Regions from separate parts of the Paenibacillus sp. FSL M7-1046 genome, predicted to be linked through region 2. Evidence: riboswitches for the same ligand, from Rfam matches in the RefSeq annotation. Region 2 holds a riboswitch; each other region holds the start of a gene.
What was found. A riboswitch is a leader RNA that binds a small molecule or an ion and turns the genes downstream of it on or off. The one in region 2 is predicted to bind cyclic di-AMP.
Positions count from the first base shown of each region.

Region 1: it holds a riboswitch for cyclic di-AMP, as region 2 does, so the genes downstream of both, NYE29_RS26555 (hypothetical protein) here and NYE29_RS09525 (C40 family peptidase) in region 2, are expected to answer to the same signal.
Region 3: it holds a riboswitch for cyclic di-AMP, as region 2 does, so the genes downstream of both, NYE29_RS31585 (KamA family radical SAM protein) here and NYE29_RS09525 (C40 family peptidase) in region 2, are expected to answer to the same signal.
Region 4: it holds a riboswitch for cyclic di-AMP, as region 2 does, so the genes downstream of both, NYE29_RS07125 (hypothetical protein) here and NYE29_RS09525 (C40 family peptidase) in region 2, are expected to answer to the same signal.

Region 1 is NZ_JBBOXB010000001.1:5,955,906-5,959,516, forward strand. It holds gene NYE29_RS26550 (flotillin family protein) at 1-1,325, opposite strand, end outside; gene NYE29_RS26555 (hypothetical protein) at 1,348-1,866, opposite strand; cyclic di-AMP (ydaO/yuaA leader) riboswitch at 2,052-2,239, opposite strand; gene NYE29_RS26560 (spore germination protein) at 2,558-3,611, shown strand, end outside.
Region 2 is NZ_JBBOXB010000001.1:2,208,598-2,212,208, reverse strand. It holds gene NYE29_RS09530 (C40 family peptidase) at 1-482, opposite strand, end outside; cyclic di-AMP (ydaO/yuaA leader) riboswitch at 488-630, opposite strand; gene NYE29_RS09525 (C40 family peptidase) at 1,016-1,444, opposite strand; cyclic di-AMP (ydaO/yuaA leader) riboswitch at 1,502-1,640, opposite strand; gene NYE29_RS09520 (hypothetical protein) at 1,861-2,691, opposite strand; gene NYE29_RS09515 (M1 family metallopeptidase) at 2,703-3,611, opposite strand, start outside.
Region 3 is NZ_JBBOXB010000001.1:7,030,154-7,033,764, reverse strand. It holds gene NYE29_RS31590 (helix-turn-helix transcriptional regulator) at 1-620, shown strand, start outside; gene NYE29_RS31585 (KamA family radical SAM protein) at 675-1,811, opposite strand; cyclic di-AMP (ydaO/yuaA leader) riboswitch at 1,943-2,081, opposite strand; gene NYE29_RS31580 (hypothetical protein) at 2,065-2,334, opposite strand; gene NYE29_RS31575 (HAD family hydrolase) at 2,503-3,183, shown strand; gene NYE29_RS31570 (mannitol-1-phosphate 5-dehydrogenase) at 3,270-3,611, shown strand, end outside.
Region 4 is NZ_JBBOXB010000001.1:1,664,406-1,668,016, forward strand. It holds gene ytxJ (bacillithiol system redox-active protein YtxJ) at 1-257, shown strand, start outside; gene NYE29_RS07115 (glutaredoxin family protein) at 254-496, shown strand; gene NYE29_RS07120 (hypothetical protein) at 693-1,109, opposite strand; cyclic di-AMP (ydaO/yuaA leader) riboswitch at 1,216-1,404, opposite strand; cyclic di-AMP (ydaO/yuaA leader) riboswitch at 1,825-2,007, shown strand; gene NYE29_RS07125 (hypothetical protein) at 2,132-2,641, shown strand; gene NYE29_RS07130 (hypothetical protein) at 2,670-3,122, shown strand; gene NYE29_RS07135 (hypothetical protein) at 3,200-3,388, opposite strand; gene NYE29_RS07140 (hypothetical protein) at 3,468-3,599, opposite strand; gene NYE29_RS07145 (hypothetical protein) at 3,539-3,611, shown strand, end outside.

The sequences.
Region 1 (3,611 bases), 3.7 Mb from region 2:
TTGGCGATATCGCCGGTAATTTTGTTCACGCCGGAGGATGCTCCATCCTGGGAAATCACTGTAATCTTATCGACCTTGGCCAGCGGGGAAGCGATTTTGTCAGCCAGCTCTGGCAGAACCTTCAAGAATTCCACTATAAGTGCGGCTTGCGTGAACTGTTTGTACGCTTCAGCTTTCTTCTCCAGTGCCCCCGCTTCCGCCGCTCCGGCCAGTTGAACAATTTCTGCGTTGGCTTTCCCCTTCGCCAGCTCTGCTTCCGCTGTTGCCAGCCCCCGTTTGGTCATTGTGGCCGCCTCTGCTTCCGCCTCAAGAATTTTCCGCTGCTTGGCTGCTTCCGCTCTCATGATCGTAGCCTGGTTCTCCGCCTCAGCAGGCTTAATCACCGTTGCCTCCAGCTCCTTCTGTTTCAGCTCAACTTCGATTTCCCGGACGGTCCGGTTGGCCTCCGCTTCCATCTGCGTGATCTTGACCTGTTCGGTAACCAGCGACTGCTTGATTTTGTTCTGCTGCAACTCGTACGCAAGATCCGCTTGTGCTTTTTTCACTTCAGTCTCCAGTTTAAAGTCCGCCTGCTTAATGTTCAAATCCTTCTCGAACAGAGATTCCTTGGCGCGGGCGGCGGTTCCCGCTTCAATGGTGGCCTGATGCGCATTGGCTTTGGCAATGGAGGATTCTTTCTCTGCTTCGGCTTGCTTGATCTGAATGTCGCGTTCCGCTTCCGCCTTGGCGATGCTGGCATCGCGGCGGATGCGCTCAATTTCCGGAACTCCCATGTTGTCGATATACCCTTTGTCGTCAGTAATTTTCTTAATGGTGAAGCTGACCACCTCAAGCCCCATCTTGTCGAGGTCTTCCGAGCAGGTTTCCCGCATCTTGCTGTTGATTTCGTCAGGTGTCTTTAGAATGGATTCCACCGTTAATTGTCCGATCAAGCCGCGCAGATGGCCTTCCACCGAATGCAGGATAATCGTCTCGCGGTCTTCTTCCGGCCTGTCGATAAACTGCTCACTGGCAGTCAGAATAGCGGTAGGATCGCTTTTAATCTTAATTTGGGCAACCGCCTCTAGGTTGAGCTTGATGCCCTGCCGGGAGAACATCGCCTGCGCCGGGATGACATCGAAGCTCATCAGCATCATGGAGATGGTCTTATTGTTTTGGAAGCCGGGAATGACGAACGTCCCGCCACCCTGAACCACTCTTTTTCCGCCGAGGCCGAATACAATCATCGCCTGATTGGGCGGTACCTTTTTATAAGCGTTCACGATACTGAACAAAGCCAGCAGGATAACAACAACAATTGCCGAGATTAAATAAAGAATAACCATTCGGTTCGACACTCCCCGTTATTTATAATTGTTCGTTTTCCCTCTCGAAGAGGGTGACTACCGCCATTCCTTTATCCACCTTCAAAATAATCACCCTGTCACCCTTGACGAGCTGCTGGCCGGTTTCTGCCCGCACACCAATAGAACGCATCGTTCCATGCAGCACATATTTCATTTCTCCAACTGCTCCATCCACAGCTGAAATACTGATGTACCCGAGTTGTCCCGCCTGCTCATAATCCATTTTATTCATGCTACTGTCATACCGAGTCATCACCCGGGCCAACACCGCATACATCAGACAGCCCAGCAGCAAGGCAAGCACGGTGCAGATCAGCACCACTGCTAGCATATTCATTCCGCTGAACCGGGTAAGCACATAACCACTGCCGCCCCAAACCGTGACAAACACCATCAGAGGGAGTATGGGCATAAAGCCCGGACCACCAGCTTCGCCACCTCCCACATGAAGATGACCGGCCAGGCCATGCCCATGAAATCCGCCGCTGAGGAGAAGCAGCAATCCAACCCAGAAGCACACGATAAATACAGTAACGATAACAATCCCCCCTTGAAAGCAATTTAGATAGTGCCCAATGACTCTTATTATCGTTGTTATAGGATTTCTAAACACTTATACAGATCATCTTTCCTTTCTGCATGCGCAGCAAAAAGACCACAGAAGCGTCAGGGCTCTCCGTGGTCGGTTAATCGATCATGGCGCTCATCCTCTCTCTTCGAGGCTTACGGGGTTAGCTGACGGATTCGGGCAGCGAGATTGCCCTACCTTGTAAGAAGCGGCTTTTCAGCACGCAGCAAGGATTCACCCCAAGTGAGCGGCAGCTATCTGAGCAAAAGCCGCATTCACCATTGGTTCCCCCGTTCCCATTATCGGAATTCAGCCATTTGAGAACAGTTAAAATATATTCGGTTGTTGATTTGAATCTTACGCCTGTGACCATTTAATGTAAAACGTTGCGGATGGCAAAAGAAGCTTAAAATGCCACCACTTCACGAATGAAGGCGCATTCTTTGGTGTTGCTCTTAAGCGGTCGATGATTTGCTCATTTTTGCTCCGCTTCATGTCCTAGGAAAACAAAACAGAAACGTATGCTGCTCAACATCATCTGCCGTACTCATCTGTATCACACATTAAAGTTCCTGTCAGGAATATTCTGCAAATCATTCGGGAACGTTAAAAGCAAAATTAATCGAAAGTTGAGCGCCTTATTATGACTAACCAAACTCAGACCTCATTTCCTTCTGTAAATCAAAATTCCGATTACATCGAAGCCGCACTGTTCCATACAAGTGACCTCAAAAAAAGAAGCTTATCCTTTCAGGGAAAGGAAGGAATGGTCTTTTATCTGGACTCTCTCACTGATACGGAATTGATTGAACGAAACGTGATTGTTCCTTTTAGCCGTAATCAGGACAAAGACCTCTCTGAGCTTTTCACGACCCTTAGTTTCAATTTGGAAACACAACTAAACCAAGGCATTCAGGGACTTCTTGAAGGAAGCTGTCTTTATTTTTTAGAAGGAATGTCTGAATTTTATGTCCTCTTCACTCCTGCCAAATACGAACGAAGCATTAGCGAGCCTGAGAATGAAGGGGTTATTCGGGGAGCTCATAACGGTTTTATTGAACAAATGAAGGTTAACTTATACCTGATCCGGAAACAAATAGCATCCCCAAACCTTATTGTCCGCTACTTCACACTTGGGAAATTCGCCCCCAAACAGGTAGGCTTAGTATATATGGAGAACATCGCCAACCCAGAATTGATAAAAATTGTAGAATCAAGAATAAAGAAGATTTCGATCGATTGGGTAATCTCCACTGGCTTTATTCAGGAATTAACGGAGGATAACTCCTTCTCCATATTTCCACAACTAATAAATACGGAGCGTCCGGACCATACCTCATCCTATTTACTGGACGGATATGTCGCCATACTGCTGGATGGGGACCCTACAGCTCTGATTTTGCCGGCGAGCTTTTTCAGCTTTTATCAGACACCGGATGACTATAACAATCGATGGATGATCGCTTCTTTTGTCCGGTTTATCCGTCTGATCGGCTTTGTAACAGCATTTCAGTTGCCTGCGCTCTACATTGCCACCGTTTCTTTCCACTCCAATGTCCTTCCCTTGCAATTGTTCTTTTCGATTCAAGGTTTATTGACCCGGGTCCCTTTTCCTCCGCTAATTGAAGCGATGCTGCTTGAACTTATATTCGAATTGCTGCGGGAAGCAGGACTTCGTCTGCCCAGCCGTGTAGGTC
Region 2 (3,611 bases):
TCATCATTGTCTTGGGAATCAGAAGTAACGGATTGGTAAGCATCTGTACTCATGATCCGTTTGGCGCCAACGTAGCGGTTGACGTAGTAGCTGTCACTCATCGTGCTGATGGTTACACCACGGGAGGATGAAGCATGTGCGAATTTGCCCTCACCGACATAAACGCCGACATGGGATACACCTTTACCGCTTGTATTATAAAATACAAGATCTCCCGCTCTCAGATCGTCCCGGGAAATGGCAGTACCCATTTGGTATTGGGAACCGGATTGGTGTGGCAGATTGATACCGATCTTATCAAAAACGTACATTGTAAATCCGGAGCAATCAAAGCCGTTGGTCGATACACCGCCGGATACGTATTTACTTCCGATGGCCTTGTCGATGACTTTATCCATTTTGGAATCCGCGAAAGCGCTTCCTGCTCCGATGGTAAGCATAATGGAAAAGCTTAGTACTGCTGCTGCTAGCTTCTTCTTCAAAAGTGAATACCCCTTCCAAATGCCTACGAGGTTAGCTTAAGGGTTCGGTTGAAGGTCCCCTATGACCCCTCTGTGAATAGGAGGTCAATTCACCCAAAATCGGTTCCCCCGTTTCCCTAATGGTTAGGGAACTCGGCACGACTGTTGATTAGGATTAGCTTGTTAACCAATACATGACAAAACCTTTGTAAAACCCGATTGAATAATTACAAAAATGTTACTAAAAACTCACTGCGATAATTGTAACAAAGACTTCGCCACTTGGCAATCACTTAAAACATATTAATGCATAATATTTGCACTTTTTAAGAGTTATTTTTGCTTTTAAGGTCTTATCTTTACGCGCTGAGTAAGCTTTATCTTAGATTTGTTGGGATTTTTAGTAAAAAGGTGTTTCACAGGCCTCAAATACGTGTAAAAGGTAGAATAAGGAAGACAAAAAGGAAAAACCCGGAAATGATTACGGCAATAATCAGTTTCCGGATCTCTATAAGTTACAATTATTTATTGGAGGATGAAATTCCTGAGGGATGTCAATCGTAAGCGATAGCTTTGTAAGCTGTTGTGCTCATTACTCGTTTGGCTCCAACGTAGCGGTTGGCCCAGTAGGATTGACTCATTGAACTGATAGTTACACCACGGGATGAAGAGGATTGGGCGAATTTTCCGTTGCCGACATAAATGCCGACATGGGAGACTCCATTGCCAAGGGTATTGAAGAATACCAGGTCGCCGGAACGGAGGTTATTCCGTGATACGGCGGTTCCAACGCTGAATTGTGCTTTGGAAGTGCGGGGCAAGGTAAGGCCAACATTCTTAAATACATATTTGGTGAATCCAGAACAATCAAAGCCGGCAGTGCTTATGCCTCCGGTTTTATACGTCGTTCCCAGTGTTTTTGTAATAACAGTATCCATTCTGGAGTCGGCGAAAGCGCTCCCTGCTCCAAGCGTGAACACCATCACCAGCCCTAATGCTGCTGCGGTGCATTTCTTCTTAAAATTATGACTTTTCAAAAGATGTACTCCTTCCAAGGCCTGCGAGGTTAGCTTAAGGATTCGGTAGAAGGTTCCCCTATGACCCCTCTAAAGCGAGATCAATTCACCCAAAATATGGTTCCCCCACTTCCCGGTGCCGGGAATTTGGCGTTTTATGCACCGAAACAGTGACGTATCGACAAGGTTAAATGCTTAAAGGCACATTCATTTACTTCAAATTAGTTTCAAAAGATTACAAAGTTGTTACTACTGGTACAGGCATCATTGTACCAGAGGATTTACAGTTTTGCAAATACCCTAAATCACGTTGTAACCAAAAGAAGAGTCCCGCCCTTTATCTGGGGCAGTGACTCTTCTATTATGCCAAGGGACTGGCGTAATTATTGTGGAAATGTTTTGCTGCACCAAAGGTGATACTGCCCCGCTATGCTCCACATTTTGAACAGCGTTGAGGGAAGCGGTGAAAATTGCCGGAACAGCAGTGCGGGCAGGCCTGGACAGAAGAGTGCGGTCACTCCGGAGAGCAGCAGCAGAAGCATTCCGCCAGCGCCGAACAGTGCAGATATACAGGTGGAAGGGAGGATTACCCTCAGGCCAACCAGCAAGGAAGAGAACATGCCTGTTCCTCCGGTGTAGCCAAACTGCATGTACAGCAGCAGAATGCGGATCAGGTAGGAGTACAGGAGCCAGGCCAGAACATAAGGAACCAGTCGCAGCAGCAGGGTATAATCGAGAATACCGCTGAGGAGAAGCCCGTACATTTTGGGGAGAAGCCAATACAGCGGCGCTGCAGCCAGAAGCCATTCCGCTAGACTGAACAACAGTACGGGGAGCCCGTAAAGCTTCATTCCGGGAAAAAAGAACATTCCCCGCTCCCCTTTGCGCTCCTGGTGCAGCTCATGCAGCAGCCCTGCACGGATAAAGGGGGAGCATAGCAGCCGTAGCGCTGAGAGGGCCAGCAGCAGCCAGAGCCAGCGCAGCACCCCGGGGTCTGTGCCCAGTGCAGTCTGTCCTTCGATATAATACAGCAATCTGCCTATTCCGCTGCCGCCGGCGTGTGTATCGGGGTAACGGAGCAGCACCGGGATGAGGGCTGACCTGACGAATCTGTACAGGAAATAGCCCCAAAGCAGCCGATAGATAAAAAGCAGAATCAGAATATAAAATTGCTCTTTCATGCTGTCCCAGCCGCGGGTTATCGATCTTTTCACAATCCTTCACCTCACCAGACAAGAGTTCCGAGCAGGGTTTCAAGCAGCTTCGTTGCACTAAGCGTCCAGCGGGAGAGCGTCTTTCGCTCCAGCTCCGCCAGTCTAAAATTGTTGAGATGCTTACTCTCCAGCAGAATGGAGTGCTCCGGATCAATCTCTGCGGACAAAAGAGGCGCTTTGTAGGCTAGCTGAAAGGTGGTTTCCTTCTCTGTCCCATTCCAAAACTGCTGGACAGTATAGCCATCCAGGAAGGTGAACTTTATAGGGACGTCACCATACTGATTTCCTTTATTGCTGACCGCTACTGAGCTTTCGTAACGGGCATTGTCATCGCCGCCCTCTTTTTTAGGGTCAGAGATTTTAATATGATCAATCGAAAAATCCGGAGAACCGCCGCTGTATACATATTGGTCGAAGTAGGCTTGCCAGGATTTTTTGGTCACCTTCTCCACGATTTTCTGGAAGTCAGCGGTAGAAGGATGCCGGAAGCGGAACTTACGGGTATAGGCCGCCATTATGGTATCCATCGTCTTGGTTCCGACCTGCTGTTCGATATCCTTCAGCACCAGCTTGCCGCGGATGTACACATTTCGGGCATAGGAATCAGCAGGAGTGTATTTCCAAGTTTCCAGGTCAAGCGGCTGGGAGGATGTCACCAGGCTGGCCTGCAGGACATGATTGGATGATACCCCATACTCCTGCTCCATCAGCCTGTCTTCGGCGTAGGAAGTGAAGCTTTCGTCCAGCCAGGCCTCCTCGAATTCATTGCTGGCTAACATCCCGTAGAAATATTGATGGCCGATCTCATGAATGACCGTGCGCTCCAGAGAGGTCCCCGGAGAAGCCTCGGCTGCGCCAAAAGCAGTAACCAGCGTGGGATATTCCATCCCGCCGGCGCCATTGCCCTCTTTGGGAGGTAC
Region 3 (3,611 bases), 4.8 Mb from region 2:
AGTGTGCGGTGATATCATCTGTTGTTCCGCTGATTGCCGGCGCACTCCGCAGCTATGCCTCCGAGCCCCCTCTGGGACGGATGGATAGCGCACCGGAGGACAGTGGAATCATGATTCTGACGGACCAGCTGCTTCCGGTCAGCGCGAATAGTGCGGCTCAATATTGGATGAACCGTCTGCAACAGCTGGAACGTTTGGATCACGGAGTTCTTCCCCGGCCGGTCAACGCCGTATGCCTGCGGGCACTTGGCGAGAATACGGAACCAGGAGGGTTGCCTTCCAAGGCGAAATTATGCCTGCGTGTCGAGGATGGGGCATACTTGACAGTTACGGCCAGCAGGCTTGAAGGAAGCGGCGGGAAGACGGAGCTGGCCGTTGCCTTTGTCTATGCCAAGTCCTCGGAGATCTTCCGGCTGCTGGCCGATGCCTGCCAGCTGACCGCCAGGGAGAAGCAGCTGGCCGAGATGCTGTCCCGGGGATTATCTACCAAGGAGCTGGCGGAGTCGCTGCATATTTCTGCGTACACCGTACAGGATCACCTGAAATCGATCTTCTCCAAGACCGGCGTATCCAGCCGGAGAGCACTCATCAGCAAGCTGTTCTCACAGGGGATGGAATAGCCGGTAAGCACGCTAAACAGTCCCGATGCTGATACAAGGGGACTGTGCTGGCTTTTATAGGAGCTGCGGGATCTGGGAAGTGTAAGCAGGATGGGTCCAGTGCTTCTCGCTGCCGGGAAGATCATCGAACCATTCTGCATCCGGTGGACATTCCAGGATCATAAATTTGCCGTACTCCTGCGCTCTGGACTGATGGTATTTCAGATAGGCCATGCCGTCTTCAATCGCCAGTATCTCGATTTTGCCGGAGGAGTGGCTCATGGATAGACGGACTCTTTTACCCAGACCTGAGGTTCTGGCCTTGGCTTCCTCAACAATGTTGTAGACACGCTCCAGCGGCAGAACGAACTCGCGGTTGCCGGCAATGGGCCGGTTCACGAAGAAATAATAGGGAGTGACTCCGGCCCAGGACAGCCGGTCGAGCAGTTCTCCGAGTACCGCCGGATCATCGTTGATGCCTTTCAGCACCGGCGTTTGATTAACCACGATTGCCCCGGCATTATGAAGTGCTCTGAATGCTTGTTTGGCTTCGGGCGTAATTTCCCGGGGATGATTAATATGCGCCATGACGTAAATGCGTTTGTCCTCCGATGAATAGGTACGGATTAGTTCCAGCAGTTCTTCGTCCTGATAAATGCGCATGGGATTAAATACGGGGATTTTGGAGCCCAGCCGGATAATCTTCACATGGTCAATGGATCTCAGACTTTCGATGATGAAGCGCAGCTTGGAGGTAGAGAGAATCAGGCTGTCTCCGCCGGTAAGCAGCACATTATTGATCTCAGGATGATTCCTGATGTATTCCAAGCCCGGAGCCACATCGGTTTGTGCTTCCTTCACATCATTGCGGAACAGGCGCTTGCGGAAGCAGTAGCGGCAGTAAGCTCCACACACCTCGGAGACAATCAGAAGGGCTGTTGTTCTGTATTTGTGCTGACATCCCGGCACTACATAATTCATTCCCTCATCGGATGCATCCCAGCAGCCGTACTCCGCAAGTTCACCTTCACTTGGAATGACGAGCCTGCGGATCGGATCACCCGGGTCGTCCCAGTCGATCAGCGACAGATAATAGTCATTGACCCGAAAGGCGAATTTGCCGGTGATCTCCTTCAGCTTTTCTTTCTCCGTTTCAGACAGCATGGCAACCTTGCTGATATCCGTTATGTACCTTATCTTTTGCACTTGCATCTCTCCTTGGTCTCATAGTGTGAGAAGTAAGGGAGCCTTGAGGTCGATAGCCAAACTGCTGCCAGCAGGGTCATGTGAATACAAAAAAGAGACCCTTAGCAAGGGTCTCTGGTTATGAATATACCTAAAAAAGCAGACCCATCCACTACTGACGAGGTTAGCTGACGGACTCGGGTAAGATGGTACCCTACATTCTGTGAATGATTCGCCCCAAAAGACTGGTTCCCCCGCTTTCCTGCCCAAAGGCTGGAAATTAAGCGTAGATAAAGTATAACCCGGAAAGTTTTGAAAAGTCAAAGCAAAACTTGCCAGCGGCAAGGCATACGGGACCAAGCCCAATCAGCAGAGTAGAAATTTTTTTTGTTGAGGGGTTGCCGGTCTTCTTGAAATGCATCATACGCAGAGTCCCGGCCGCAAGACATAGAAACACGAAATCCTTTGCACAGAAAGGTTTTTTTGGTGCAAACAGGAGCGACCGGGAAAGCGTTTTTTTAGGTTTGTCCCCGGTTTCGTTTTTGTGCAATTGTAACCGTACTCATGTGATGGAAGATAAGCTGCCCCGGTTGACGCGGGCAGAAAACCTTTGTTATGGTTTTTACAGACAGACGCCAGCCGGAAGCATTTTTGGAGGCGAATTGCACGCTTTTGTGTGAGCTTAGCTTACCGGACTACTGCGAGGGAGATGGTTGATTTGATCAAAGGGATTATATTTGATTTTGACGGAACGATTATCGACACGGAAACAGCTTGGTACACCGCTTTTAGCGAAGCCTATGGAGAGCATGGGGTAGACCTGTCGCTGGAACAGTATTCTACTTGCATAGGCACCAGCCTTAACAGTTTTAATCCCTACGAATATTTGATGACTGACCTTAAGCTGCCTATCGACCGGATGGCATTCAGAATAGCGGTCCAGCAGAGGCACAGCAAGCTGATGGAGCTGGAACAGATGCGGCCGGGAATTCAGCAATATCTGGATGCTGCCAAGGACGCCGGACTGCGGATTGGCCTTGCTTCCAGCTCCTCTATGGACTGGGTGGAACGGCATTTGGAGCTGCTGGGCATACGCGATTATTTCGAGAGCATCCGCACCTCCGATCATGTGGAGAAGGTGAAGCCTGATCCGGAGTTGTATAACCAGGTCATGTCCTCTCTTGACATTAAACCACATGAGGCAGTCGCTATTGAGGATTCGCCAAACGGCGCAAGAGCTGCAGCTGCTGCTGGAATGTTCTGTGTGGTGATCCCGAATGCCATTACCCGCTTTCTTGAATTTGATATGCCGCATCACCAGACCGAAAGCCTGAGTCTTTTGGACTTCGATCACGTAGTTTCCCGGAGTTGCTTCGAAATCTCTGGTGTGCAGGTATAAAACACTACAGTGTACTAATTTCTGCGTATAACAACTATAATTTGTGAAATTATAAAGAGTTGAAATTACTTAAGGGGGACACCGATTTGAGAGCCGTACATTTTGGAGCGGGCAATATTGGCCGGGGATTTATCGGTCCAGTGCTGTCAGACTCCGGTTATGAGGTTTGTTTTGTCGGAAGAAATAGGCTGAAAATCGCTCAGCTGCAGGAACGGGGGCGCTATCCTGTTACCCTTGCCAATGATGAGCGGGACCGCTTTATTGTGGAGAATGTAACCGCCCTTCATCTGAAGGACCAGGAACAGGTGGCCCAAGCTGTAGCAGAGGCTGAGATCGTGACGACAGCGGTCGGGCTAACAGCGCTGAAGGACATTGCCGGAGCCATCGCGCAGGGTATTGAGAACAGGCTAAACAGCAACGCCTATCCG
Region 4 (3,611 bases), 540 kb from region 2:
TTTTCAAGCATAGCACTACCTGCCCGATCAGCGCCAAGGCCAACGAGGAATTCACTGCCTATACGCAAGGCTCCGAGACTCCAGCTGCCATTGTCCATGTGATTGAAGACCGTCCGCTGTCCAATCAGATTGCCGAAGATTTCGGGATCAAGCATGAATCTCCGCAGATCTTCCTGCTGGAAGACGGCGAAGTCCGCTGGAACACCTCCCATTGGAAAATCACCCGGGACGCCATCAAGGCAGCTGTGAGCCAATGAGCCAGCCGGTAATTGTCTATTCCACCACAGGATGCAGCGACTGCAATCAAGTGAAGCAGTGGCTAACCGAGCAAAAGGTTAGCTTCGAGGTGCGTGATGTTATGACAAGTACAGTGTATCAGGAAGAAGTCGAGAAGCTGGGCTTCATGGGTGTGCCTGTTACTGTGTACGAAGGCCGCGCAGTCAAGGGCTTCAACGTTTCCGAACTTAAGGAGCTTATTGGAGCAACCGCTGAATAATTCATAGCGTGAGGCATATAAATATTTATATTCAAGTGGAAACGGCTTTGCCGTCCTTTTTAAGGACGGTACCGTTTCAGCGAGAAATAGAAGGATAAGTTATCGTGTGAAACATATAAATTCTTATATTTTTGAAAAAGGCATCTCCTTGGACCTCTGTCCAGGAGATGCCTTTTATTTGCCCTTTTATTTGGCCTTATCCTGGATTCGTTGAGACATCCGCCAGAAAAGAGACATTTCCGCTGTGGGAATAGATGACGGAATCCGCTCCAAGTCCTTTATAGACCAGTCTGGGATTCATCGAAGTCGTAATTACGTATATTGGCTTTGTCGTCCAGGTCCGGCACATCTGGATATACCGGCAGCATAAGGTCACACTGCTCTCGAACAGAAATACTCTGCCTACCGGAAAAGAGGGGCGGAACCATGTATTCTGATGATGTGTATCCACCACAAGATTGACCTCGATTCCCAGTTCCTCCAGACGCCGCTTCTCCGCTGCATTGTTGGCGATTCCTGCGATCTTGTAGCCTCTGAACTTTAAGATTTTGATAAAATGCTCCCCCGCTTTAGTCGGAGCGTTAATGAGTACATATTCTTCCGAATTCGCCATATCTTCCTCTCCTCCGGCCTAGGACTTCCATTCATTTGCCCGTACGAACACAGCAAAAAACCACAAAGGAATTCCCTCTGTGGTCCAATTAACGGTCACATTGTGCTCATCCTCTCTAATACGCTTACGAGGTTAGCTGTCGGATTCGGGCAGTGAGAGTCGCCCTACCTGTATCCATGCGAGCATTCTCTCGCACTTTCACAGGATTCACCCCATAACCGGCTCCGACTCTCACATCGGCTGCCGATTGTTGGTTCCCCCGCTTTCCATAACGGAAATTAAGCGGACTGCGTATTCGATTGTGTAGTAAACAGAAGTAATCATACTCTGGCGATCACGGCCTTGTAAACCGCCAAACCTGCCAAAATAATGCATTTAGTAAACCCAATCCAGATCGGGTAGCGCTTACTTAAGCCTCAATCTCATCATTCCTCTTATTTACTCGGCTTATCAACGATTTGCGAAAAAGCATTCAGCGTTGTGATTATATTCACCCGCTGTTGAGCAAATTGCCTTTTGGGCTCTAATCACCCTAAATCAAAAGCAGTCGTATGCACGAGATAAAAAGCTGAAAATCGTTGATAAACACCCTTTTAGCACTTCTTATCGTTTCTTTTGCCATAATCCCCTGAAAATCGGCTCAGAAGAATGTTTTTTTCTTTTTACAAAGCTCATGCGAAAAGGTATGATTCGGTTTGAATCCAATGCATGAAATGCGATATGAACGCTGAATTCCCGCAATGCGGGAAACGGGGGAACCATCAGGCCCGCAGGGCCTTACCTGGAAGATAAGAATCTTTCTTGGGGTGAATCCGAAGGAGACTGTGGTCTCATTAGGTAGGGCGACTCTCACCGTCCGAATCCGACAGCTAACCCCGTAAGCGACTAGAGAGAACCTTGATCCGCCACGTGTTTTCGCCAGGTGTATTTAAGCCTGTACCAAAACCGCAGCAGAGGTCCTCCTCTGCTGCGGTTTTTTGTGCTGAGGCTGCAGCTTATAAATGGGTAGGAGGGAAAACGAAATGAACCAGCGCAGGCTGTCACGTATAGAAGTGTTTGTATTCGATGCCCCCTGGCCATTCCATCATGCCGCGGAGTCATCCGGCAAGTGCCGGTATGGTGTGCTGAAGCTTACGTGCAAGGCTGGGTGCAGCTGGGGAGCGGGGATACTGTCTGCGGAAGGCGATCATTTTGACGTCATTAAATGGAGCAGCTTTCTGAGAAGTATACGCAATCACAGGCTAGAAGAAGCCATAGAAATTGTACAGCAGCTAGGTGCGCAGTGGGAGCCGGGTCAGCAAGAAATCGTGCAAACGGCCCTGCTGGATTTAAAAGCCAAGCTGCAAGGCAAGGTCGTCACGTCACATCTGCAAATGGTCCCCTATTCCCGTACGGCTGGGGCCGGCGGTACGCCCCCCTTCAGACGGATGTACTATAAACCTTCAAGTTCCCTGCTGCATAAAGGCAGCTGGCAGGAACCGGACATAGCCGAGCTAATGGACAGATCCATCACTTATTTCTCCATCTTATAATTTCTTATTCAGGAAGGAACGTGAAGACATGCCAGACCCATTATCCCCGGAATGGACAGCTGCCAGCGAGTTTGCGGAATATGTCCAAAAGAACACCGGAAATATTTATGCACTCACCAGTCTGCTGCTGGGAGAGGGTGCCGTTGCGGAAAAGACTGCGATGAAAACCTTCACTGAGCTTTATACCCGGTACCTTCATGATGATTTCATCCCGCAGCCTTTCTCTCTGGATGCGTACCGGGAGTGCATTCAGCAGTGCTCCCGGGCTGCGGAGGAGTGCAGCCTCTTTGTTTCCAATGGATTAGCCTGGGAGGATCAGATTGTGCAGGTGTTATGGTACGGCATGCTGCTGCCCCTGCCGGCAATCAGCACCATTCTTGAGCAAAGCGTGCCGGTGCTGAAAACCCGGCTGAGACATGTGCGCGAGCAAATGTGCCGGTTGGAAACGTTGCGGCCTGAAGCAAACTTGTTTGTTGTATAGCTTCGTATGGAATATAGCAACTTGTCAAAGCGCATGAAAAAGCCGCAGCATAGTGCTGCGGCCTTTTCTATTTATACTCAGCTCTTGCCCTTGCCGCCTTTTGCGAATCTCCAGGCCGCTGTACAGCAGCCCAGCAAGCCCACTCCGAGCATTAACGTCTGCAGCACACCCAGCAGGGTAGAGCCCTCCGGCTTAAGCATGCTGCTGAGCAGAATCAGCAGAATTGAAGCTGCGAGGATCGCGGGGATTTGATTGTTTTTTTTCAAGATTACCACTCCTTATCTTATTAAATAAGGTACACTATAACCCTTCATTTAACCAGCAGGATCCTGAACTCTCCATTCTCTATATGTAGAGACGTATAGAAACAAGCCTTAGAACGCAAACAGAGGCATCATAGTCAACAGCTTTGATTCGTGGGTTCTTCCAGTGCTTCCAAAGGCACATTTGCAGCTTCCTTCGAAACCATCTATCTATCGTTTGAAAGAC